Regions from separate parts of the Rhizobium sp. P1_E6 genome, predicted to be linked through region 1. Evidence: predicted binding sites of a transcription regulator. Region 1 holds the regulator's gene; each other region holds the start of a gene.

The links. The regulator LexA, encoded in region 1, represses DNA repair genes until DNA is damaged. The targets are predictions, from matches to a motif close to TGTTCNNNNTGTGTTCNG.
Region 2: the regulator LexA is predicted to act here: its motif matches at 2,144-2,161, upstream of AC1D35_RS09865 (PA0069 family radical SAM protein).
Region 3: the regulator LexA is predicted to act here: its motif matches at 2,327-2,344, upstream of ruvC (crossover junction endodeoxyribonuclease RuvC).

What each region holds. Positions count from the first base shown of each region.
Region 1 covers NZ_JBFUBG010000028.1:2,741-6,948, forward strand. The annotation lists gene AC1D35_RS15935 (ComEC/Rec2 family competence protein) at 1-2,173, shown strand, start outside; gene lexA (transcriptional repressor LexA) at 2,154-2,879, opposite strand; gene AC1D35_RS15945 (VOC family protein) at 3,077-3,964, shown strand; gene kdsA (3-deoxy-8-phosphooctulonate synthase) at 3,961-4,208, shown strand, end outside.
Region 2 covers NZ_JBFUBG010000013.1:68,073-72,280, forward strand. The annotation lists gene AC1D35_RS09860 (ribonuclease HII) at 2-694, opposite strand; gene AC1D35_RS09865 (PA0069 family radical SAM protein) at 918-2,075, opposite strand; gene AC1D35_RS09870 (glycosyltransferase family protein) at 2,215-2,733, shown strand; gene AC1D35_RS09875 (hypothetical protein) at 2,914-3,228, shown strand; gene moaB (molybdenum cofactor biosynthesis protein B) at 3,252-3,803, opposite strand; gene AC1D35_RS09885 (4-(cytidine 5'-diphospho)-2-C-methyl-D-erythritol kinase) at 3,803-4,208, opposite strand, start outside.
Region 3 covers NZ_JBFUBG010000058.1:27,680-31,887, reverse strand. The annotation lists gene ruvB (Holliday junction branch migration DNA helicase RuvB) at 1-1,038, opposite strand; gene ruvA (Holliday junction branch migration protein RuvA) at 1,109-1,723, opposite strand; gene ruvC (crossover junction endodeoxyribonuclease RuvC) at 1,776-2,285, opposite strand; gene AC1D35_RS23395 (methyl-accepting chemotaxis protein) at 2,519-4,208, shown strand, end outside.

The DNA.
Region 1 (4,208 bases):
GTTTCTGGCAGCTTCGGATTTTCCGGCTGTCTCGCTTGGTCTCTGCCTTTTTGTCGTCCTCGGTGCCGTCGTACTTTGCGGGTATGGCCGGCCGAAATTGCGGGCGACGCTCTCTGCTCTGCTTCTCTTTGCCGGCGGAATGCTTTCGGCACAGGTCGAAACATGGCGGGCGCAGACCCTGATCCTCGATTCAGCCGTAACGACAACGGTAACAGGCAGGATCGAGCGCCGCGAAGGCGACGGGCGGGGGCGCTGGCGTTACATTCTTGACGTCACCGGAACAGACGCGCCGCAGATCAAGCGTCCGCCTAAACGCATTACAGTGCTCGTGAGAGGCGCCGCGCAGCCTTTCGAGCTTGGCGACGTCATCGAGGGCAGGGCGCGTCTCACGCCTCCGGCAGGCCCCGCACTTCCCCACCTGAATGATTTTGCTTTCAGTGCCTATTTTGACGGCATCGGCGCCAACGGCTTTTTCTATGGCGCGCCGAAAAAGCTTGCCTTGCAGCCACAGCAAGCGGGCTCGGTCGGTGAGGCGACACTCGAATGGCTCTATCGCCTCAGGAGTGGCATCGGCGATCGCATACGCTCCACCCTGCCGGGCGATACCGGCGCCTTTGCCGCTTCGCTTGTCACCGACGAGAGACGGGCGATCTCGGATGACACGACGGACGCGCTGCGGCAGTCCGGCCTTGCCCATATCGTCGCGATCTCCGGTCTCAATATGGCGCTTTCCGCCGGCATCTTTTTTGTCGGCCTGCGCGTCGTCCTTAGCCTTTTTCCCGGCATTGCCCAGGCGTGGCCGACCAAGAAAATCGCGGCGGCCGGTGCGCTCGCGGCGGTGACGGCCTACTATCTGATCTCCGGCTTTGCCGTCTCCGCCGAACGTGCCTTCATCATGATGGCCATCATGCTGGTTGCCGTCTTCTTTGACCGGCCATCGATCAGCCTCAGAAACGTGGCGCTATCCGCTCTTGTGATCCTTGCGATCTCGCCATCGGAGGTGCTGGGGCCGAGCTTCCAGATGTCCTTTGCCGCAACACTTGCCCTGGTCGCCGGCTACGATCTCTGGAAAGGCCGGCCGATGTGGGAGAATGTCTTTGCCAACCTGCCGGTCATGAAGCCCCTCTTCGTGGTCGGCGGTTTCTTTGGTGGCATTTTCCTGACGTCGCTGATTGGCGGCTTCTCTACCGCGCTGTTTTCGATCGAGCATTTCCACCGGCTGACAGCCTATGGCCTGCCGGCAAATCTCGCGGCCATGCCGGTGATTTCCTTCATCGTCATGCCGGCTGGGATGCTGGCGATGCTGCTGATGCCCTTTGGCCTGGACGGCTGGGCATGGCATGTGGCAGGCTTCGGGCTGGATCTGGTGATTACAATCGCAAAGACGGTATCGAGCTGGGGTGGCAATATCGATGTGGGCCGTTTGCCGGGTTGGTACTTCCCGACGGCTGTTTTCGGTTTTCTGCTGCTGACCCTCCTCAGAACTCGACTGCGGCATATCGGAACGGCAATCGTCGCTCTCTCCACGCTTGCTGTCGCGGCGCTGCCATCAGAGGCAATGCCCGACATCGCCATTGCCGAAGACGGTAGCCTCGTTGCTGTTGTCGATGGAGAGGCGATAGCTTCGAACCGCGAAAAGCCACCCGCCTTCATCTTCGAACAATGGCAGCGGGCGCTTGCCATCGAAGAGCACAGGAAGCCAGTCATGCTGGAAGCTGCCAACAGGCCCACTGCGCCCGAAGGCAAAAGACTGCAGCTCTCGCGGGATCAACAGAATGAAGCCAGAGAATCGATAAGACGTGTCGCGATCGGTTCGCCGTCACGGTTCTCGTGCCTGAAAGGTGCCTGGTGCGCCATCATGCTCGGCAATGGAAAGAAACTGACGGTTATCGACAATGCAGCCTATCTGGGCCCTGCCTGCGATACGGCCGATATCGTCGTCACCCCTGTCCGTCTGCGTCTTGACGGCTGCCGATCCGGAGCTCTGCTCTTTACCGGCGAAACATTGCGCAAGACAGGCTCGATCGAGCTTCGTTTCACAGATGGCGGAGTTGCGGTTGCCGCTACATTCGACGCATTACCACGGCCCTGGATGCGCCACCGTGCCTATGACTGGCGTAGCGACACATTCGCTGATGTTGACCGGTCACCGGTCAGTGATAGCGACGAATGAGGCCGACGAGCTTGCCCTGGACCTTGACGCGATCCGGCGGGAAAATGCGGGTCTCGTAAGCGGGGTTTGCGGCTTCGAGCGCAATCGATGCGCCCTTGCGGCGGAAGCGCTTGAGCGTCGCTTCCTCTTCATCGACGAGTGCGACGACGATGTCACCCGGATTGGCCGTGCTACCGTTGCGGATGATGACGGTATCGCCATCGAAGATGCCGGCTTCGATCATCGAGTCGCCACGAACTTCGAGCGCATAATGTTCGCCGGAGCCAAGCATATCGGCGGGAACGGTGATGTCATGGGTGTTGTTCTGGATTGCCGAAATCGGCACGCCGGCAGCGATGCGCCCCATGACCGGCACGGAAACCGAATTGCCGTTGTCGGCCGCAGGTGCTGACTTTGCCGCGGCGGGAGGCGCAACAGGTTGCGGCTTGCCGAGGCTGCCTTCGATGACGCTTGGTGAAAAGCCGCGCCTTGGCTGTAGGCTCGAGCTGTAGGCTTCCGGCAGCTTGATGACTTCGAGCGCACGCGCCCGGTTCGGAAGCCGGCGAATGAAGCCGCGTTCTTCGAGCGCCGTGATCAGCCGATGAATGCCGGATTTCGAGGCCAGATCCAGGGCGTCCTTCATCTCGTCGAAAGATGGCGGAACGCCGGATTCCTTCATCCTTTCATGAATGAAAAGAAGAAGTTCCTGTTGTTTGCGCGTGAGCATCGGCGTGTGACCCCAGTATTGAAACAAATCCAGAACGGACACTATATGTTCCATATGTGTTCCGCAAGTGGCTAAATTTTCGTAAAATTTCTCCCCATTGTGTTGAGAATTTTATTTTTGTCGGCGCCCGGCCCGTCCGGCCTTGCTTCGTAAGGCTTGTTGAAGCACATCTCCTTGTGATTGCTGGAGAGTAGCTGATGACCCAAGACACGCTTGCGATCGATCATCTCGTTTTGCCGGTTACCGATATCGCCCTTGCACGCGAGAGGTTAGGCAAGCTGGGCTTCACCGTCGCTCCGGACGCGCGCCATCCCTTCGGTACGGAAAATGCCTGCGTTTTCTTCGCCGACAGGAGCTATCTCGAGCCGCTCGGCGTCGCCAGTGTCGAGGAGAGCGACAGGACGGCGCGTGATGGCAATGTCTTCACAGCCCGCGATCAGGCCTTTCGTTTTCGCTGCGGCAGCGAGGGCCTGTCTGCTATCGCCTTCAGTGCCGCGGATGCAAAGCATGAACATGCTCGATTCGTTAAAGGCGGCATTAGCGCTGGTTCTGTGTTGCAGTTCGAACGTCCCGTGAAAATGCCGGATGGCACGGAGAGCATTGCCGGCTTCCGGCTCGCCTTCGCCGGTGACCTCCGGGCACCGGATTTCTTTCTCTTCGCCGTCGAGCGCGTCAATCCGCTCCCTGCTGACCGCAGCGCGCTCGAAGCTCACGTCAACGGCGTAACCGGAATTGCCGAGATAGTTCTAGCCGCGCCCGAGCCTTCGGCCTTCGGCGAATTCGTCCGTGGCGTGGCAAGAGCCGACGCCGCAGATGAGACCGGTTTTGGGGTGAGAGTTGCTCTGGCAAACACAAAAATCAGTCTGATGAACCCGGCGGGTCTGGAGGCCTATTTCGATCTGGCGACGCCGGACACCGATCGCGGCCTGCGTGGGCGGGCGATCCTTTTCCATGCGGGCGATCTTGCCGTGACAGAAGCGCATTTGGCTGCTAACGGGGTGACCTATACACGCAAGGGCAACCGTATTCTGGTGAAGCCCGCGCCCGGCCAGGGCGTGCTCTTCGCCTTCGAGGAAACATCATGAGCTCCAATACCAATTCCCAGGTGACGGTCGGCGAGGGCGCCGGTAAGGTCACCTTCTCCAATACCGGCCGCTTGTCGCTGATCGCCGGCGCCTGCGAAATGGAAAGCCGCGACCATGCGTTCATGGTGGCCGGCACATTGAAGGAACTGTGCGCCAAGCTCGGCATAGGGCTTGTCTACAAGACGTCTTTCGACAAGGCCAATCGCTCTTCGTTGTCGAGCAAACGCGGTGTCGGCCTTGAGAA
Region 2 (4,208 bases), on a different contig from region 1:
TTTACTCCTCCAGCATTCCCCCATTCACGTCTCCCACGACGCCGTCCTTGCGGAGTGGCCGGAAGCTCAGTCGGTGTAGGGTGCACGGCCCGTGCTTCTCGATGCCGGAACGATGCTGCGCCGTGCCATATCCGACATGAGCGGCAAAACCATATTCGGGAAACACCAGATGCGCCCGCGCCATCATTCGGTCGCGCGTAACCTTTGCCACGATGGAGGCGGCCGCGATCGAAACGGATCGCGCGTCACCCTTCACCACGGCCTGCCCAGGGCAGTCGAGCCCTGTCGGCACATCCAGCCCATCCGTCAGCACATAACCTGCCTGTATGGCAAGGCCGCAGATCGCGCGGCGCATGGCGTCAAGGCTTGCCTTGCGGATATCGGTTTCGTCGATGCGTGTGGAGCTGGAGGAGGCGATGGAGACTGTTGCGGTCGCAAGAATTTGGACGAACAACTCCTCGCGCCGCTGCGCCGAAAGCTGCTTGGAATCGTTAAGCCCCTCGGGGATACGCTTGGGATCGAGGATCACGGCTGCAGCAACGACAGGTCCGGCAAGCGGTCCGCGTCCGGCCTCATCTGCGCCCGCGACAGGCCAGTGGCCAGCCTTGCGGGCTTTCAACTCAAGCCGGAAATCCGGCACGAGGGGGACCTCTTCAAAGAGCAGAGGAGAATCGGGTGACGTGCGACGTTTCATGCGGTTGAACCTCGCACGCCAACCCGATTTCCTGCAAGCCCCCGGATCAGGGCGGCGACGGCCGGGGGCGGTCCGGCGGATGGTGCGGTCAGGGCCATCCGCGGGAATTGCGCAAGGCAGAAGACGCAGGGCAGGTCTTCCTTCACGCCTTACGCAAGCTCATAAGCAATTCCAGCAAAAGTGCGCAGCGGTTTCGCGTCCGGAATTGCGTGAAAACAATCAGTCAGAGCAGCGAAAGCTGCACGCCGCTGCCATTGGGCGGCACAAACAAGTCGTCGCGCAGAGCAAGGCTTCGACGGGTCAGCCCAAGCCGCTTTGCCGCCATCTCGAAACGGCGGGCGATCTGCCAGGCATAGGGTCCCGCACCCTTCATGCGCTTGCCGAACTCTGCGTCATAATCCTTGCCGCCGCGCATCGAGCGCACCAGTGACATGACATGGCGATAACGATCAGGGTAATTCTGCAGCAGCCAGTCACGGAACAGCGGGCTCACCTCGAGCGGCAGCCGCAGCAGCACATAGCTCGCTTCTTCAGCACCCGCCGCCTTGGCGGCATCGAGGATGCGTTCCAGCTCGTGGTCGTTGAGCGCGGGGATGACCGGCGCGGCCATCACTGACGTGCGCACGCCAGCTTCGGAAAGCATACGGATCGCCTCCAGCCTGCGCGTCGGTGTCGATGCCCGCGGCTCCATAAGGCGCGCAAGCTTGCGGTCGAGCGTCGTCACCGAAATGCCGACACGAACGAGGTTCTTTGCCGCCATCTCCGTGAGGATATCGAGGTCGCGCAGGATCATCGCCGACTTGGTGACGATCGCCACGGGATGATTGGCCTTGTTCAGCACTTCGAGGAGCTGCCGCATGACGCGCCATTCCTTCTCTATCGGCTGATACGGGTCGGTATTGGTGCCGATCGCGATGACGCGGACCTTATAGCCCGGCTTGGCGAGTTCGCGCTCCAGAAGCTTCGGCGCATCCGGCTTGGCGAAGAGCTTGCTTTCGAAATCCAGCCCTGCCGAAAGACCCATATAAGCATGCGTCGGTCGGGCAAAGCAGTAGATACAGCCATGCTCGCAGCCCCGGTAGGGGTTGATCGATCGGTCAAAGGAAAGATCGGGAGACTCATTGCGGGTGATAGCGGTGCGTGGCTTTTCGATCTGCACTTCGGTCCTGAAGGGCGGCAGTTCTTCCAGGCTCTGCCAGCCGTCGTCGAAGGTCTCGCGCTGCATGGGCTCGAAGCGGCCGCTGGGGTTCAATCCCGCGCCACGACCGCGCCGTCGGTCAACCTCGATGCGCAGCCCGGAGGTCGCGATCATCGCGTCGGCAATATCTGCCGTATTGGCAGGCGCAAATGCGTCCTGCCCTGCAAGGGACTCTGGTCTCATCGGATTCTCCAGCGGCGGAAAACGCTCGATCCCGCTCGTTTTGATGATTAAATTCCTATCCGCAAAACGTGAACAATACAAGAACAAAATGGGGAAAGTCGCGCTGGCAAAATTTTGTGCGGCGCTCTATAAACAGGCAATGTTGACCGTCGTTCTTGAATGCCAGGATCAGGAACCTGAGCTGGCCCAGACTCTATCGGCATTGGTGGCAGGCGCCGTGGAAGGCCTCGTCAGCGATGTGGTCGTGCTCGATCACGGCTCGCGCGACGGCACCTCGCGGGTGGCGGATGCAGCCGGCTGCCGTTTCCATTCGCAGTGGGATATCAAGGATATCATCCGTTCAGCCCGCGGCGAATGGCTGCTCTTCGTCGAGCCGGGTGCGAGGCCGCAAGCGGGGTGGATCGATGAGGTCTCGGAATATGTGGCGTTGAACAAGGTCCCCGCACGCTTTACCGCCTCGCGCGGCTATCGCCGCCCCTTCTTCCAGCGAGTCGGTCGTGTTAGGCCGCCACTGGAACTCGGCCTGCTCATTCCGAAGAAACTTGCCATTTCAGCCGCAACGAGCGGCATGCGCCTTACCGAATTCGTCAAGGCACAGAAGCCGCACCGGCTCTCCAGCGAATTGATTCCCTCGTGGGTCGCCCGCGCTGCGCGGTAGCTGCTGTATTCCTCGACATTGCGAAAAGATGGCGCCCAATAGGGTTTCGCGCTATAATTTGGCTATGGCGCCGCCGAAGCGCCTCGCTTCGTAACGGATGGCCATGGATGCCGGTGAACGGCGGAACAGGTCAGCGAAAATCTCCTCTTCTGCCGGGTTCCCGGCGAAAGGAGGTGCGTCATGCTACGCGATATGGTCCACGGCCTGCTGGCGGTCATGTTGACGATGTTGGTGATCGCGCACCCGCATCCGGCAGCATCGCAGATGATGCGCAGTTGCGCAGGCCGATCCGAGATCGTCAATTTCCTGAACAGCAATTTTGCTGAAAAGCTCACGGCCGTCGGATTGATCGACCAGAACGCCGTTCTTGAGGTATATGCCGCCGAAAGCGGCACCTGGACGCTCGTCGTCACGGATGTTCACGGCATAAGCTGCGTGRTGCTGTCTGGTGACAGCTGGGAAACGATGCCCACCCTGCCGGGCCTTGCGACATAGGGAATGCCGCACTTGTAGCCGGTCTATTTCGTCGCGCCGCGCTTCAGGTGCTCGCCCAGACGCGGCATGATCTCCACGAAATTGCAGGGCATCTGCCGGTAGTCGAGCTGCGCCTTCAAGATGCCGTCCCACGCGTCCTTGCAGGCACCCGGCGAGCCCGGCAGCACGAAGATGAAGGTGGCATTGGCGACACCTGCCGTGGCGCGCGACTGGATCGTCGAAGTGCCGATCTTGTCGTAGGAAATACGATGGAACACGGCCGAAAACCCGTCCATCCGCTTTTCGAAGAGCGGTTCCAGCGCGTCGGGCGTCACGTCGCGACCGGTGAAGCCGGTCCCGCCCGTGGTGATGACGACGTCGATCTCCTTGGCTTCAGTCCAGGCGCGTACGCGTGCGGTGATCCTCTCGCGGTCGTCAGGCACGATATCGCGGTCGACCAATTGATGCCCGGCTTCCGCAATCCGTGCCACCAGCGTATCGCCGGATTTGTCGTCAGCCAGCGTGCGCGTATCCGAAACGGTCAGAACCGCAATGCCGAGGGGTACAAAAGCTCGTTTTTCGTCCAGGCCTGCCATCATGCACCTCCTGCGAAAGTCTCCGTCGACTGGAAATACCAGTCCGGGCGGGCCGCGTGAAGATGCTCAGCGGCGCGCAGCGCAGCAACGGGTGTCTCGAAGATGCCGAAGCAGGTCGCGCCAGAGCCGGACATGCGGGTGAAAAGCGCGCCTTCTGCCGCGAGCATGTCTGAAATCTCCGCGATTTCGGGAACCATTTCCCGTGCTGGCAGCTCAAGATCATTGCGTGTCGCCCGTATGGCTTCCATCCAGTGCGGCGTCTTCATCAGGACCAGCGGAGGATTATTCTTGCTGACAAGCCGCCGGAAGATCTCGGGTGTGGAAACGCCTTTCAGCGGATTGGCGAGCACCATGGCGAAGGAGGGCAGGGCATCGGCCGTCTCTATCTTTTCGCCGATACCGCGT
Region 3 (4,208 bases), on a different contig from region 1:
TCAATCGTCCTCCCGGAACAGCCCGAACTGCGCAGCCTCCATATCCTTCGGCGGCTGCATGCCGAGATGTTTCCATGCGATTGCGGTCAGAACGCGGCCGCGCGGCGTGCGCTGAATGAAACCCTGCTGGATCATATACGGCTCGATGATGTCTTCAATCGCGTCACGCGGCTCGGAGAGGCCGGCGGCGATGGTTTCGATGCCGACCGGGCCGCCGCCGAAATTGACGGCGATCATATTGAGGTAACGCTTGTCGAGCTGATCGAAGCCGACATTGTCGACCAGCAGGCGGGTCAGCGCCTCGTCGGCGACCTCGCGGGTGACGGCTTCGGCCCTTGCGACTTCGGCGAAGTCGCGCACGCGGCGCAGCAGGCGGCCGGCGATGCGCGGCGTGCCGCGGGCGCGCCGCGCGATCTCGCGGGCCCCGTCATCGGTCATGCCAAGGCCCATCAGGCGGGCGCCGCGGCGAACGATCAGCTCGAGTTCCTCCACCGTGTAGAAGGAAAGGCGCACAGGAATGCCGAAACGGTCGCGCAACGGCGTGGTCAGCAGGCCGAGGCGGGTGGTGGCGGCAACGAGGGTGAATTTCGACAGGTCTATCTTCACCGAGCGGGCGGCCGGGCCTTCGCCGATGATGAGGTCGAGCTGGAAATCTTCCATCGCCGGATAGAGGATTTCCTCGACCGCCGGGTTGAGGCGATGGATTTCGTCGATGAAGAGAACGTCGCGCTCTTCGAGATTGGTCAGCAATGCGGCCAGATCGCCGGCCTTGGCGATAACAGGGCCGGAGGTGGAACGGAAGTTGACGCCGAGTTCCTTTGCCATGATCTGCGCCAGCGTCGTCTTGCCGAGGCCGGGTGGGCCGACGAAGAGGACATGGTCCAGCGCCTCACCGCGGTTTTTGGCGGCTTCGATGAAGATCTTGAGATTGGCACGCGCTTCCGCCTGGCCGGTGAACTCGTCCAGAGACTGCGGGCGTAGCGTCGTATCCAGGTCTTCGCCACGCTTTTCAGGCGTTATCAGGCGGGCATCGGTCATAGGGTATTTCCGTTCGAAGCTTGCTCAAGTCCATACACCAAGCGGCCTGCGTTGACACCCTGCGGGGCCATCAGCGCGAAAGTTCCCGCAGGCCAAGACGGATCAGCTTGGCGCTATCCGCATCTTCGCCGGCGGTCTTCATGGCGGCGGCAACCGCATTGGCTGCCTGATCACGCGAATAGCCGAGATTGGTCAAGGCTGAAACGGCGTCGGCAACGGGGGCTGCGGCCACACCTTCGCCGATCTCCTGCTTGAGGCCGATATTGATCGCATCGCCGGCAAAGGCAGGTGCCTTGTTCTTGAGCTCGGTGACGATACGGATCGCGACCTTGGGACCGACGCCCTGGGCGCGTGAAACGGCGGTCTTGTCCTGGAGGGCGATCGCATTGGCAAGTTCGGGAGGTGTCAGGGTCGAAAGCACCGCGAGCGCTACTTTCGCGCCGACGCCCTGCACGCTCTGCAGCAGATTGAACCATTCGCGTTCGAGCTGCGTCTGGAAGCCGAAGAGCTTAAGTTGGTCCTCGCGCACATAGGTTTCGATGAAGAGCACGCAGGCTTCTCCCGCGGAACCGAGCTTCGAGAGCGTGCGCGCCGAGCAATAGGCGACGTAGCAGACGCCGTGCACATCCACGAGCACATAGTCATCGCCGATCTCGTCTATAGTGCCTTTCAGCTTGCCGATCATGATCTTGTTCCGTCAGGGATGGGTTTCGGGTGAAATGATATCGAGCGAAAGATCAGCCGGCCATCGCCTGGCGCATACGGTTTCCACCGCGGTGATGGGCATGGCAGATGGCGATCGCCAAGGCGTCGGCGGCGTCGTCGCCCTTGAATTCGACTTTCGGCATGAGAATTTTCAGCATCATGTGGATCTGTTTCTTCTCGCCGTGACCGACGCCGATGACGGTCTTCTTTACGGCGTTCGGTGCATATTCCGACACCGGCAGGCCGGCGCGGGCAGGCACCAGCATGGCAATACCCCGAGCCTGGCCGAGCTTCAGGGTCGCTACCGCATCCTTGTTGACGAAGGTCTGTTCGACGGCGGCTTCGTCCGGCTTGTAGGAATGAACGACTTCAGCAAGGCCGTCATGCAGCTGGCAGAGGCGCGAGGCGAGATCCATGTCACCATCCGAGGTGACGGTTCCCGAGGCAACAAAACGCAGCGAATTACCGAGCGTATCGATAATGCCCCATCCCGTGCGGCGAAGGCCGGGATCGATACCGATGATGCGAATCGTGTTTTGCATGGCTCACCCTATAGCGGAGGCGAAATAAGTGCCATCGATATGTGAACAAAGCGAAAACGCGCCCTGTTTTCGGTACGGCATTTACCGGGAATTAAACCGGATGCATGAATTCTGGTCCATCAAATGTGAGAGGGGCCGGCTTCCGCAGGGCTTAAGCCTCCGATGTTCTGTTTACAGGTCAACTGGCCGGCGATTTTCCCGACTGGTGCGCCGTTCCGGAAGGGTTCGTTTTCATGGCTCAGAGATTTCAGTCCCTGTCCTTCAAGGTGATTGCCACCTTCATCCTGTTGGCCACGCTTTCGGTCGCGGTGATTGACGTCCTCGCCTATTTCGCCAGCAGCCGCGTTTCCGACGAGCAGGCACTGAAGGCGAAGGAGAGTGTGCTGATCTTCCGCGGCGACATGCTGCAGGATCAGTTCGAGCAGCTTGAGAACCAGGCGACCTCCATAGCGCGCATCGAAGCGCTGCAGATGTCGATCACTAATTTGAAAAGCGGCTGGAAGACGATGGAGAAGAGCTCCGGCGATGCGCGGGGCGAGCTGAAGAAGGTATTTATCACGAACAACCCGAATCCGGCCGACCAGCGCGAAAAGCTTACCAAGCCCGAGGGGCCGAGCGGATTTTATTATTCGAGCCACGAGAAGACGCAGGGCGAGGTGGCCCGCGATCTCACTGATACCGCCTTCAGCGATCTGCTGATCGTCGATCTCGACGGCACCGTGCTCTATTCCTACAAGAAGAACGACGACTTTGCCGAAAACCTGAAGTCCGACGCCTGGAAGGCCACCGGATCAGGCATCGCCTATGCCAAGGCGATCGAGAATACCGCGAAGGCAACCGACGATTCCGCGCCGACGGCCTTCTCCGGTCTGCGCGTCGATGCGGGCAGCGGCAACTCGGCGATCTTCTATGCCGTGCCGATCGTCAAGCTCGGCCAGGCGAAGGGTCTGATGCTGTTCAAGGTGCGCGACGACGTCGTCACCGGCATTCTAGCGAAGGGTATCGTGTCCGGCAGCACGGCACAGGCGGCGATCATTTCAGGTGACGGCTCGGCCGTCGGTCTTAATGCGTCCGGCCGGCTTGCGACGCTCGATACTGCGCAGTTCACCTTTGTGAAGGATGCGCTAGCGAGCTCGGCGATGACAGTTGCGGATTTCGATCGCGCCGATGGTGTGGCACGCGCTTATGTGCGCGGCATCGACTATCGCGGTGACCGGTTCCTCGTCGTCGAAAGCGTGCTGCTCAGCGAATTGAATGCCGGCTCCATCGAGATCGCCACGCTGCTGACCTGGATCGGCATCGGCGTTCTCGTCATCATGGCTGTTGCCACGGGGCTCATCACCAACTTTCTGTTCTCGCCGCTCGCCCGCCTTGCGGGCGTGACACGCGAAGTCGCTGACGGCAAGCTGGAAGTCGAGATCGGCAGCCAGAACCGCAAGGACGAGATTGGCACGATGGCGAAGGCGCTTGGCCGTTTCAAGCAATCGCTGATCGAAGGCCGCGAACTCGAAGCAGTGAGCGAGCAAACGCGTGCGCAGGCCGAAAGCGAACGCCAGGAGAACCTTGCGCAGCGCGAAGCCGAAGCCCGCAGCCTGCAGGACGTCGTCACGGCACTCGACGAAGGGCTTCATCATCTGGCAAGCGGCGATCTGGCCTATCAGATCGAAACCCGCTTCCCGAGCGAGCTCGAAAGCCTGCGCGTGAACTTCAACGAGGCGCTCTCAACGCTTAACGAAACGATGACGGCGATCGGCGGCAACTCGATGGCCGTCCGTGCAGGCTCCGAGGAGATGCGCACGGGGGCGGATGAACTGGCCGGCCGCACCGAGCGGCAGGCAAGCTCGATCACCGAGACGGCTAATGCGATCAGCGCCATCACCCAGTCGGTGCGCGTGCAGATCCAAAGAGCCGAGCATGCCGAGC